2 linked regions of the Marinomonas mediterranea MMB-1 genome follow. The main gene of each other region encodes a partner of the protein of the gene in region 2 in a complex. Links are inferred from orthologs where the notes say so. Each region holds a gene or a part of one and is shown on either strand. Other genes may lie near its edges.

What was found.
Region 1: the proteins of secG (region 2) and secY are in contact, whole or in part, in a crystal structure (PDB 5AWW), measured with the Thermus thermophilus proteins. The link is inferred for Marinomonas mediterranea MMB-1 from one-to-one orthologs. Residues at the interface, in WP_223903268.1 of Thermus thermophilus: Tyr5, Ile9, Tyr12, Leu13, Ala16, Leu19, Val20, Val23, Leu24, Gln26, Glu27, Pro28, Gln30, Gly31, Ala32, Asp34, Leu35, Met36, Gly37, Gly38, Ser39, Ala40, Asp41, Leu42, Phe43, Ala45, Arg46, Val48, Tyr53, Thr56; in WP_096411648.1 of Thermus thermophilus: Leu14, Gln16, Arg17, Phe20, Ile34, Pro35, Pro37, Ile72, Arg108, Arg109, Asn112, Gln113, Arg116, Ile117, Ile120, Pro145, Gly146, Trp147, Phe152, Phe155, Val156, Val159, Thr160, Val162, Ala163, Gly164, Ala166, Leu167, Trp170, Glu173.

What each region holds. Positions count from the first base shown.
Region 1 is NC_015276.1:255,248-263,413, reverse strand. What follows is about bases 735-3,701. They hold secY (preprotein translocase subunit SecY), read right to left. Parts: upstream 2,901-3,701; coding sequence 1,569-2,900; downstream 735-1,568. Other genes in these bases: rpsE (30S ribosomal protein S5), read right to left, coding at 3,529-3,701; rpmD (50S ribosomal protein L30), read right to left, coding at 3,337-3,522; rplO (50S ribosomal protein L15), read right to left, coding at 2,901-3,335; rpmJ (50S ribosomal protein L36), read right to left, coding at 1,433-1,549; rpsM (30S ribosomal protein S13), read right to left, coding at 955-1,311. Outside these bases: rpsD (30S ribosomal protein S4), read right to left, coding at 1-482; more of rpsK, read right to left, coding at 497-734; more of rpsE, read right to left, coding at 3,702-4,029; rplR (50S ribosomal protein L18), read right to left, coding at 4,040-4,390; rplF (50S ribosomal protein L6), read right to left, coding at 4,401-4,934; rpsH (30S ribosomal protein S8), read right to left, coding at 4,943-5,335; rpsN (30S ribosomal protein S14), read right to left, coding at 5,468-5,773; rplE (50S ribosomal protein L5), read right to left, coding at 5,786-6,325; rplX (50S ribosomal protein L24), read right to left, coding at 6,343-6,660; rplN (50S ribosomal protein L14), read right to left, coding at 6,676-7,044; rpsQ (30S ribosomal protein S17), read right to left, coding at 7,092-7,355; rpmC (50S ribosomal protein L29), read right to left, coding at 7,357-7,548; rplP (50S ribosomal protein L16), read right to left, coding at 7,549-7,962; rpsC (30S ribosomal protein S3), read right to left, coding at 7,976-8,166. UniProt on the Bacillus subtilis protein: The central subunit of the protein translocation channel SecYEG. Consists of two halves formed by TMs 1-5 and 6-10.
Region 2 is NC_015276.1:1,097,089-1,101,134, reverse strand. Bases 1-2,969 are described here. They hold secG (preprotein translocase subunit SecG), read right to left. Parts: upstream 1,675-2,969; coding sequence 1,327-1,674; downstream 1-1,326. Other genes in these bases: glmM (phosphoglucosamine mutase), read right to left, coding at 2,558-2,969; tpiA (triose-phosphate isomerase), read right to left, coding at 1,674-2,423; rimP (ribosome maturation factor RimP), read right to left, coding at 451-912; nusA (transcription termination factor NusA), read right to left, coding at 1-422. Also shown: more of glmM, read right to left, coding at 2,970-3,889; folP (dihydropteroate synthase), read right to left, coding at 3,889-4,046. UniProt on the Bacillus subtilis protein: Involved in protein export. Participates in an early event of protein translocation.

The sequences.
Region 1 (8,166 bases), 840 kb from region 2 along the record:
AGCTCTAGTGCGTTTTGTATACGCAACTGCTTCTTAGCTTTTTCACGGATAGAAACAACATCACCAGCTTTAACTTGGTAAGATGCAACGTTAACCGTTTCGCCGTTCACTAGAATGCCTTTGTGACCTACTAGCTGACGGGCTTCCGCACGTGTAGAACCAAAACCTGCGCGGTATACAACGTTATCTAGACGAGATTCTAGAAGTTGTAGAAGGTTCTCACCAGTCGCACCTTTGATACGAGCTGCGTGCTTATAGTAATTACGGAATTGCTTTTCCAATACGCCGTATGTACGACGAACTTTTTGCTTTTCACGAAGCTGAAGGCCGTAATCAGATAGACGACCACGACGTGCACCATGCACACCAGGAACCGTTTCTGCTTTACATTTTGATTCAAGAGCGCGAGCGCCACTCTTAAGAAGCAAATCTGTGCCTTCACGACGAGACAGCTTACAAGTTGGACCTAAATAACGAGCCATGTGTCTGTCTCCTCTTAAACGCGACGTTTCTTAGGCGGACGGCAACCATTGTGTGGAATTGGCGTCACGTCTGTGATGTTGTTAATGCGCAGACCTAATGCATTTAATGCACGTACTGCGGACTCACGACCAGGACCAGGGCCCTTGATCATTACGTCTACGTTTTTAAGACCGAACTCTTGAGCAACTGCTCCAGCTCGTTCTGCCGCAACCTGAGCTGCGAATGGTGTACTCTTACGAGAACCACGGAAGCCTGATCCACCTGCAGTAGCCCATGATAGAGCGTTACCTTGGCGGTCAGTGATAGTCACGATCGTGTTGTTAAACGACGCGTGTACATGAGCAACACCGTCGACAACCGTCTTTTTGACTTTCTTCTTGGTGCTGCGCGCTGCTGGCTTAGCCATATTGCACTTTCCTATCTAATGCTCAGCTTTAGCCTTTCTCTTAGCTAAAGCGAAACGCGTTAATATTACTTACGAATTGGCTTACGAGGGCCTTTTCGTGTACGAGCGTTCGTTTTGGTACGTTGACCACGAACTGGTAAGCTGCGGCGATGACGAATACCGCGATTACAGCCTAGATCCATCAAACGTTTGATAGACATGCTGACTTCACGACGTAGATCACCTTCTACAGTGTAGTTAGCAACTTCACCACGTAGTTGGTCAAGGACTTCATCACTCAAAGAACCGATCTTCGCAGTTTCAGCAACACCAGTTGCTGCACATATAGAGCGAGAACGTGTGCGACCGATTCCGAAGATGTAAGTCAGAGAAATGACCGCATGTTTATTGTCAGGAATATTGACACCGGCTATACGAGCCATTCACTTTACTCCGTTGTTATGGATGATTAACTCATCACTTTGCTTTTACAAGGGCGGCAGATTATGCCCAATTCTCGGACAAAAATCAACCACCCTATCCCATCATCGAGTAATAACTCAATTAACCTTGACGTTGCTTATGACGAGGTTCAGCTTTACAAATTACTCGAACTGAGCCGTTACGACGAACGACCTTGCAGTTACGACAGATTTTTTTTACAGATGCACGTACTTTCATGTTCAACTCCAACCTATGCTTAACGCATTAGGCCATTTGGACCATAACCAGTCAGATTAGACTTTTTCATTAATGACTCGTACTGATGACTCATTAAGTGACTTTGTACTTGAGACATAAAGTCCATTACCACGACAACTACAATCAACATTGAAGTACCGCCGAAATAGAATGGAACATTCCACAAGACTACAAAGAACTGAGGCATTAGCGACACAAGAGTGATGTACAACGCACCAAACAGTGTCAATCGTGTCATTACACCATCGATATATCGAGCTGTATGATCGCCTGGACGAATTCCCGGCAAAAACGCACCGGATTTCTTTAAGTTATCTGCCACATCTTTAGGGTTGAACACCAGCGCTGTGTAAAAGAAGCAAAAGAATACAATTGCTATCGCAAACAACAGCACATATAGCGGTTGCCCAGGAGCTAGAGCCAACGAAACATTTTGCAGCCACTCCATACCTTCCCCTTGACCAAACCATTGGCCAATTGAAGCTGGAAATAGCAAGATACTAGAAGCAAAGATAGGTGGAATAACACCAGCCATGTTTACTTTTAGTGGCAAATGACTCTTCTGTGCGGCAAAAACCTTTTTGCCTTGTTGACGCTTAGCGTAATTAACCGTAATGCGACGCTGACCACGTTCGATGAATACAACGAACGCGACGGTTGCAATGGCTAGCACACCAATTAACAACAAAGCTAGAATATTTATATCGCCTTGGCGAGCCGATTCAAATGACTGACCTAGAGCAGAAGGAAGGCCGGCAACAATACCAGCAAAGATTAAGATAGAGATACCATTACCGATACCTTTCTCTGTAACCTGTTCACCTAACCACATCAAGAACACTGTACCTGCTACCAGAGTTACGACTGCAACTGCGTAGAACTCGATACCAGAACTGAAAGAAATACCCTGACTTGCTAGTCCAACCGCCATTGAGGCAGACTGAACTAATGCAAGGAGTACCGTTCCGTAACGTGTATATTGAGTGATTTTACGGCGTCCTGCTTCACCTTCCTTTTTGAGCTGCTCTAGCTGCGGACTCACTACTGTAAGTAACTGCATAATGATCGAGGCAGAAATGTACGGCAGAATACCTAGAGCAAAAATACTCATTCTCTCTAGTGCGCCACCTGAGAATACGTTAAATAAACTCAGAATTGTGCCTTCATTTTGATCAAACAGTGCTGAAAGCCTATCAGGGTTAATACCCGGAACAGGGATATGAGCACCGATACGATATACAATAATTGCTAAGAATACGAAACGAATACGAGACCAAAGTTCGCTTAGTCCGCTTTGCATTCCAGCTGGTAGTGAGCCACGCTTTGCCATTTATTCCTCGACTTTTCCGCCAGCTGCTTCAATAGCAGCGCGAGCACCTTTAGTCACCTTAAGACCACGAACAGTAACCGCTTTGTCGATAGAACCTGACAAAATAACACGTGCTGTTTTGATCTGATGACCAATGATGTCTGCGCCTTTAAGAGCAGCCAAATCTACAACTTCAGCATTTACTGCTGCTAGCTCATTCAAACGAATTTCAGCAACATACTTAGCCTGACGTGATGTGAAACCGAATTTTGGCAGACGACGCTGCAAAGGCATTTGACCACCTTCAAAACCAGGTTTTACTGAGCCACCAGAACGAGACTTAAGACCTTTATGGCCACGTCCGCCTGTTTTGCCCAAGCCGCTACCGATACCGCGACCAACACGTTTAGGAGCATGCTTGCTACCTTCGCCAGGACGAATGGTATTTAGGAACATGTTATTCTCCTACTACTTTAACCATGTAATAAACTTTATTGACCATGCCGCGTACCGCTGGAGTATCCTCAAGCTCACGACGCTGACCAACTTTCTTAAGACCCAAGCCTCTAACTGTTTCACGGTGCTTTGGAAGACGACCGATCGGGCTGCGGGTCAATTGTACTGTGATGGTATTATTAGCCATGCCAGATTACCCCAAAATTTGATCGACAGACTTGCCGCGCTTAGCCGCAACCTGCTCAGGTGCTTTCATGTCCTGCAAACCTTTGATCGTTGCGCGAACAACGTTTACTGGGTTTGTAGAACCGTAACATTTTGCCAATACGTTGTGTACGCCAGCGATTTCAAGAACCGCACGCATAGCACCACCGGCAATTACACCAGTACCTTGTGAAGCAGGCTGCATGTAAACTTTAGAAGCGCCATGTGCTGCTTTTACTGGGTATTGTAAAGTATCACCGTCTAGTCGAACGGAAACCATGTTACGACGAGCTTGTTCCATTGCTTTTTGAATAGCTTGAGGAACTTCGCGAGCCTTACCACGACCGAAACCAACTTTACCGTTGCCATCACCAACTACTGTTAGCGCAGTGAAAGAGAAGATACGACCACCCTTTACAACTTTAGCAACACGGTTTACCTGAACTAGCTTCTCTTGTAGATCGCTAGTTTGTTGTTCATTAACTGCCATTTGCTTCCCCTTAGAACTCTAGACCAGCCTCACGAGCAGCGTCAGCTAGAGCTTGAACGCGACCGTGGTATTTGAAGCCTGAACGATCGAAAGCGACCGCAGTGACACCTGCTTCTTTTGCTCGCTCAGCAATCAAAGCACCTACTTTAGAAGCAGCATCTTTGTTACCAGTAGCGCCAGAACGTAGGCTTTCGTCCAAAGTAGAAGCGCTTGCTAGCACTGTGCTACCACATGGCGAAATTACTTGGGCATACATGTGACGAGGAGTACGGTGTACAGTAAGACGATTCGCACCTAGGTCACGAATATGCAAACGTGCTTTGCGAGCACGACGAATTCGAGATTGTTTCTTAGTGATCATGAATGCTTACCTACTTTTTCTTAGCTTCTTTACGACGAACATGTTCGTCAGCATAGCGTACACCCTTGCCTTTATATGGCTCTGGTGGACGGAAACCGCGAACTTCAGCTGCAACCTGACCAACGGCTTGTTTATCAACGCCCTTAATCACGATTTCAGTTTGAGAAGTACACTCTGCAGTGATACCTTCTGGTAGTTCGTAGTCAACTGGATGAGAGAAACCAAGAGATAGGTTTAGCACCTTGCCTTTAACAGCAGCACGGTAACCAACACCTTGTAACAAAAGTTTCTTTTCGAAACCTTGGCTTACACCAACAACCATGTTGTTTACTAGTGCACGTGTAGTACCAGCTAGAGCACGGCTCTGCTTAGCACCATCGCGTGCTGCAAAAGTAAGAACACTCTCTTCTTTTTTAACTTCAACGCTTGTGTGTACGTCTAGCTCTAAAGAACCTTTAGCGCCTTTTACGACGATATTTTGGCCTTTTAAAGCAGCTTCTACACCACTAGGAAGCGTCACGGGACTATTAGCAACTCGAGACATACTAACTCCTAGAATACTGTGCAGATTACTTCGCCGCCAACACCAGCAGCGCGAGCTGCACGGTCAGTCATCAAACCTTTAGAGGTAGAGATGATTGCAACACCTAAACCTGCTTCTACTTTTGGTAGATTGTTAGATGCTTTGTACTGACGCAAACTTGGGCGAGAAACGCGTTTAATTTCTTCGATTACCGGCTTACCTTCGTAGTATTTCAACTCGATAGTAAGGGTCGGCTTTACACCTTCTTCTACGGAATAGTCTGTAACGTAACCTTCTTCACGTAGAACATTGGCTAATGACACCTTCATTTTTGATGAAGGCATGCTAACAGATGTCTTAGCTGCCATCTGAGCATTACGGATACGAGTGAACATATCCGCAAGTGTATCTTGCATACTCATTTAAGAGCTCCTAAATAAAAAACCATTGTGCAGCAAATAGAGCTCGCGCATAGTACACAGCAGCGAGCGGAATGTCCAGAAGTTTTCCAGACACCCCCTCACTGCAATGTATTATGATCGCGCTCTACTTGCTTACCAACTAGCTTTCTTCAAGCCTGGTACGTCGCCACGCATTGCCGCTTCACGAAGCTTGATGCGTGATAGACCGAAGCGACGGTATACACCGTGCGGACGACCAGTTACCTGACAACGATTACGTTGGCGAGAAGAAGATGAGTCACGAGGAAGCGCCTGCAACTTAAGAGTTGCTTCCCATTTCTCATCGTCCGATGCATTAACGTCGTTAATGATCGCTTTTAGAGCAGCACGCTTTTCAGCATACTTCGCTACTAACTTGGTACGCTTTGCTTCGCGTTGAACCATCGATACTTTTGCCATGATTCCTACCTCTTATTTCTTGAAAGGGAAACTAAAGGCGGCTAGCAAAGCACGACCTTCTTCGTCGGTACGAGCGGTTGTTGTGATAGTGATATCAAGACCACGTACACGATCAACTTTATCGTAATCGATTTCTGGGAAGATGATCTGCTCTTTAACACCCATGCTGTAGTTACCGCGACCGTCGAATGATTTCGGGTTCAAACCACGGAAGTCACGGATACGTGGGATAGCGACGTCTACTAGACGATCGAAGAAATCCCACATACGCTCACCACGTAGAGTAACTTTACAACCGATCGGGTAACCGTCACGGATTTTAAAGCCTGCTACTGATTTACGAGCCTTAGTAACTACTACTTTCTGGCCGCTAAGGGCTTGAAGATCATTTACCGCATGTTCAAGAAGTTTCTTGTCTGCGATAGCTTCACCAACACCCATATTTAACGTAATTTTAGTGATTTTCGGCACTTCCATTACATTTTTGTAGTCAAACTGTTCAGTCAGTTTAGCTACAACTTGATCTGTATAAACTTGCTTAAGTCTCGCCATGGCTATAATTCTCGCTCTTAGGCGTCGATCGCTTCACTGTTAGATTTGAAAACACGTACTTTCGTACCGTCTTCATTCACTTTAAAGCCGACGCGATCCGCTTTACCTGTAGCAGTGTTAAAAATTGCTACGTTAGAAATTTGGATAGGTGCTTCTTTTTCAACGATGCCGCCAGTTGTGCCCTTCATAGGGTTTGGCTTCTCATGTTTCTTGATCATATTGATACCAGAAACAAGAACACGACTCTCGTCTACTACCTTAACAACTTTGCCGCGCTTGCCTTTATCTTTACCAGCAATTACAACAACTTCGTCGTCACGTTTGATTTTACGCATTATGTCCCCCTCCTCTTACAGCACTTCAGGCGCAAGAGAAACAATTTTCATGAATTGCTCTGTACGCAACTCACGTGTAACAGGGCCAAAGATACGAGTACCAAGAGGCTGCCCTGAAGCGTTCAATAGAACCGCAGAGTTTACATCAAAGCGGATAATAGAACCATCTGGACGACGAACACCTTTCTTAGTTCTAACGACAACTGCGTCTAAAACCTGCCCTTTCTTAACACGACCACGAGGGATCGCTTCTTTAACTGTGACCTTGATGATGTCACCGATAGCAGCATAACGACGATGAGAGCCACCCAGTACTTTAATACACTGAACGCGCTTTGCGCCGCTGTTATCTGCTACATCAAGCATCGATTCCGTTTGAATCATTGCTGCTCTCCAATCAAATTAGATAACGAGTCTCACGAAGTAACAGCTTATAAAGCTGCTACTTTCTGAACTACCTGAACCAGTTTCCAAGTCTTAGACTTAGAGTAAGGGCGACATTCAACCACCGTTACCGTATCACCGATTTGGCATTCATTGTTTTCATCGTGAGCATGTAGCTTAGAAGAACGACGAACAAACTTACCGTATAGTGGGTGTTTTTCCGTACGTTCAACTAGTACTGTGATGGACTTATCCATCTTATCGCTTACCACTTTACCAGTAGCAATACGCGCTTTAGTTTCTGCACTCATTTTAGTTACCTGCCTTATCGTTAAGCACGGTTTTAACACGTGCGATATTGCGGCGAACTTCTGAGAGCAAATGACTTTGCGCTAACTGACCTGTGGCTTTCTGCATACGCAGAGTGAATTGCTCACGTAACAGTTCGATCAACGTCTCTTGTAGCTCAGCTACAGACTTTTCTTGCAGTTCTTTTGCTTTCATCTACATCACCGTACGCGTTACGAAAGTTGTGGACAAAGGAAGCTTAGCTGCGGCTAGTGCGAATGCCTCGCGTGCTAGCTGCTCTGAAACACCCTCAACTTCATAAAGCATTTTACCAGGTTGAATCTGTGCAACCCAGTATTCTACGCTACCCTTACCTTTACCTTGACGAACCTCTAGAGGTTTCTGAGTAATCGGCTTATCAGGGAATACACGAATCCAGATTTTACCACCACGTTTGATGTGACGCGTCATTGCACGACGAGCCGCTTCAATTTGACGAGCGGTGATACGACCACGAGCGGTCGATTTCAATCCGAATTCACCAAAGCTAACTTGGTTACCGCGCAACGCCAAACCACGGTTGCGGCCTTTTTGCATTTTGCGGAACTTAGTACGTTTAGGTTGTAACATGACTTACTACCCCTTACTTAGACTTCTTCTTTTGTGCGCCTTTCTCAGCACGCACTTGTTCAATACCGCCCAAGATTTCGCCTTTGAAGATCCACACTTTAACACCGATAATACCGTATGTTGTGCTTGCTTCATAAGTAGCGTAGTCAATGTCAGCGCGTAGAGTGTGTAGAGGCACACGACCTTCGCGGTACCATTCTGCAC
Region 2 (4,046 bases):
TGTACCAGTTTACCGACTTTCTCGCTGTATCTCGCAACAACCTTGGCACGTTCAGCTTCACGTACTTTTTGTACAATAACCTGCTTAGCAGTTTGAGCGGCAATGCGACCAAACTCTTCAGAAGGAATTTCTTCTTCGTATATTTCGCCTATCGCTAAACCTAGACTTTGCTCAACAGAGTCATCTATTGTAAGTTCGGAATCTGGGTACGAATAATCTTCATCAGCTACGATGTTCCACTGACGAAATGTGTTGTAATCTCCAGTGCGCTGATCTATAGACACTCGAATCTTAACATCTTCTTCAAAACGACGTTTCGCCGCGCTAGCTAATGCTGTCTCAACTGCTTCAAAAATGACTTGTTTCGGGACATCTTTTTCGTTGGAAACTGCTTCAGCTACCAAAAGAATTTCTTTGCTCATCCTTTTAGCCTCTCTTTAAAGGTTAAACTTAAAATTGTGGAACAATATTGGCTTTCTCGATCAACTCGATGGGCAACAAATACTCTTCTTGATCGACAAGGATAACTACCTCATCACCTTCAACACCTGTAAGTTGCCCCTTAAACTTACGACGCCCATCAAAGGGAACACGTAATTTAAGAGCAACGACCGACCCAACGTAAGATTCATATTGAGACAGTTCAAATAACGGCCTATCGAGACCTGGTGATGACACTTCTAAATTGTATTCACCCGTGATTGGATCCTCAACGTCAAGAATAGAACTCACCTGACGACTCACTTGTGCACAATCTTCTACGTCGATCCCTTTCTCTTTATCCGTTTCGATAAATATTCTTAAAACTGAGTGCTTGCCCTGAGAAATGTACTCCATCCCCCAAAACTGGAAGCCTAACCCTTCAACAACAGGTCGAATAAGCTCTTCAATTAATGTGTGTTTGGCAGACAAAGCATCTCTCCTACTGAGACCTACACGTTACTTAGGTTTAAAACCCACAAACAAAAAACGGGCACAAGGCCCATTTACATCATATATTCCACATAGCAAAAAACCCCATATGGGGCTTTCTGACAACATCCCAACTATTATAAATAACAATTGGAATCAAAAAGTTGGTTGCGGAGGCCGGATTTGAACCGACGACCTTCGGGTTATGAGCCCGACGAGCTACCAGACTGCTCCACCCCGCGCCAAATTGAGAGCATTATAACACTCTCAAAAAATTATCCAACAAATTGGTGCCGATGGCCGGACTCGAACCGGCACAGCCGTAGGCCACCACCCCCTCAAGATGGCGTGTCTACCAATTCCACCACATCGGCAATCTAAAACTCAATCAACATCAATTACATGCCGATCAAGTTAGTTAGAAGGTATATCAGATCCTACTTCAGTTGTGTCCAATTGAGGCAAACTATCTTCAGACTCAACAACTGGCGCTTGAGGAACAAAATCTAACGCACCAGAGACACTTTTCGCTTTCTCGCTCGCAACGTATGCTAAGCCAAAGCTAGTCAAGAAAAACACAAGCGCAAAAAAAGCCGTCATACGACCAAAAAAGCTACTTCCGCCTTGACTACCAAATACTGTTTGAGAGGCACCGCCACCAAATGAAGCCCCAGCGTCAGCACCTTTACCCTGTTGCAATAAAACAAGAGCAATAATTGCAACTGCAGCCAACACATGTACTACTAAAATTAGCGCTTCCATTAAATTCCAGCCGCCTTAATAATCTCGTTAAACTCTTCTACTTTCAAAGAAGCACCGCCAACCAGCGCTCCATCAATATCTTCCTGCTCAAAAAGCTCTTTAGCATTCGCTGCTTTCACACTTCCGCCGTAAAGAATACTGACTTTTTTACCCAAACCTTCGAGAGATTCAGAAAGTAGCTTCCTAATCGATGCATGAACTTCTTGAGCCTCTGCACTTGAAGCTGACTTCCCTGTGCCAATCGCCCAAACGGGTTCATAGGCAATTACAACATTATCAAAGTTTTCCGCACCAACAACATCAAGCACGCTCTTTATTTGAGTCGAACATACTTCAATTGTAGAACCTTGTTCTCGCTGCTCTAACGTTTCACCGACACATAAAATTGGAGTCAACCCAAACTTAAGTACTTGAGATATTTTCTCAGCGACAATAGCATCGGTTTCACCAAACAATTCACGTCGTTCAGAGTGACCTACAATCACTGAGTCAGCACCAATATCTTTCAACATCGCTACAGAAACTTCGCCAGTAAAAGCACCATCGCTATACGAGGATACGTTCTGTGCGGAAACACTCAAACCATTTAGATCAGCGACCAAAGCAGATGCTTTTTCCAAATAGGGAAATGGGGGCGCGATAACGACATCAACATCATTAACCGACACAAGAGTTTCTACAATATTCTGTAAAAAATCCTTAGAGCCGTTCAGTTTCCAGTTTCCTGCAACAATCTTACGTCGAGACATCACACCCTCCTAAATTCGATGCAAGATTCTAGAGAAAGCTGCCCCCAGAATCAAGCGATAATTGCACTAAATCACGACTAATCAGTCAATCAGCTACAAACCAACCGATCTGCCACACTTAAAACTAACGTTTACTAAATCACTTTCTGCACTTCAGCCGATAGATAATCTATCAAATCCGAAACCAATTCATCATCACGACCCTCTACCATTACACGTATTAAAGGCTCAGTTCCTGAAGCACGCAATAACACGCGACCAGATCCATTTAGACGCTCGTTAGCGTGAGCAATTGCCTTTTGTAAAGCAGGTACCTCAGACGGTATAAAGCGCTCTTTTACCCGAATGTTTTTTAGCTTTTGAGGGAATTTCACCAACCCCTCAAGCAACTCATGAAGTGGTTTTCCTTCTTCTAACATTGCTTGCAAAATCTGCAACGCTGCGATAATCCCATCTCCGGTTGTTGTAATTGATTTACACACAATGTGCCCGGAAGGCTCTCCACCCAAAGACCAACCATGCTGAGTCAACTTTTCATTTACATATCGATCACCAACATTGGCACGACTAAAACCAACACCGCGTTCAGACAGCGCCAACTCCAATCCAAAGTTAGTCATTAGTGTACCGACTACACCACCAGAGAACTGGCCTTTTGAACTCAAATGATTGGCAATAATATAAAGCACATCGTCGCCATCACAAACTTTCCCAAACTTATCAACGAGAATCAATCGATCGCCATCGCCATCCAAAGCAATACCAATATCCGCACCATGTGCAACCACATTTTTTTGCAACAACTCAGGCTTCGTTGCACCACTCACCTCATTAATGTTTAGGCCGTCTGGACTCGCACCAATTACGATAACGTCAGCCCCTAACTCGGAAAACACTCTTGGAGCAACATGGTAGGTAGCACCATCAGCACAATCTAAGACCATTTTAAGGCCAGTTATGCGTAAACCAATTGGAAACGTACCTTTACAGTACTCAATATAGCGTCCAGCGGCGTCATCAATTCTTTTTGCCTTCCCTATTTTATCCGATTCAACCACTTCCATTGGCTGGTCCAGCCAGTATTCAATTTCCTCCTCAAGCTCATCAGAAATCTTCCCCCCTTCAGAAGAAAAGAATTTAATCCCATTATCTGTGTATGGGTTATGAGATGCACTAATCACGATCCCTGCACACGCTCTAAAAGTCCGCGTCAAATAAGCAATAGCTGGCGTTGGCATCGGCCCAACCAGCCTCACATCTGCGCCAGCAGCAACAATACCCGCCTCAAGCGCCGATTCAAACATGTAGCCAGAAATACGCGTATCCTTACCAATCAATATTTTATTTTTTGATTGACCATTAAATACTTTACCTGCTGCCCATCCAAGTTTAAGCATAAATTCAGGCGTAATAACCCCTTTACCAACTTGCCCACGAATACCATCTGTTCCAAAGTACTTACGCATTACGACTCTCTCTCAATTCGATACATCATCTCTAACATTTCGACATGCGGTCGCACGTCGTGCACTCTAAAAATCCTTGCGCCTTTAGAATAGGCTGAAGCATGAACCCCCATACTCCCAAATAGCCTATCACCTACATCAACTTTTAGCACATCAC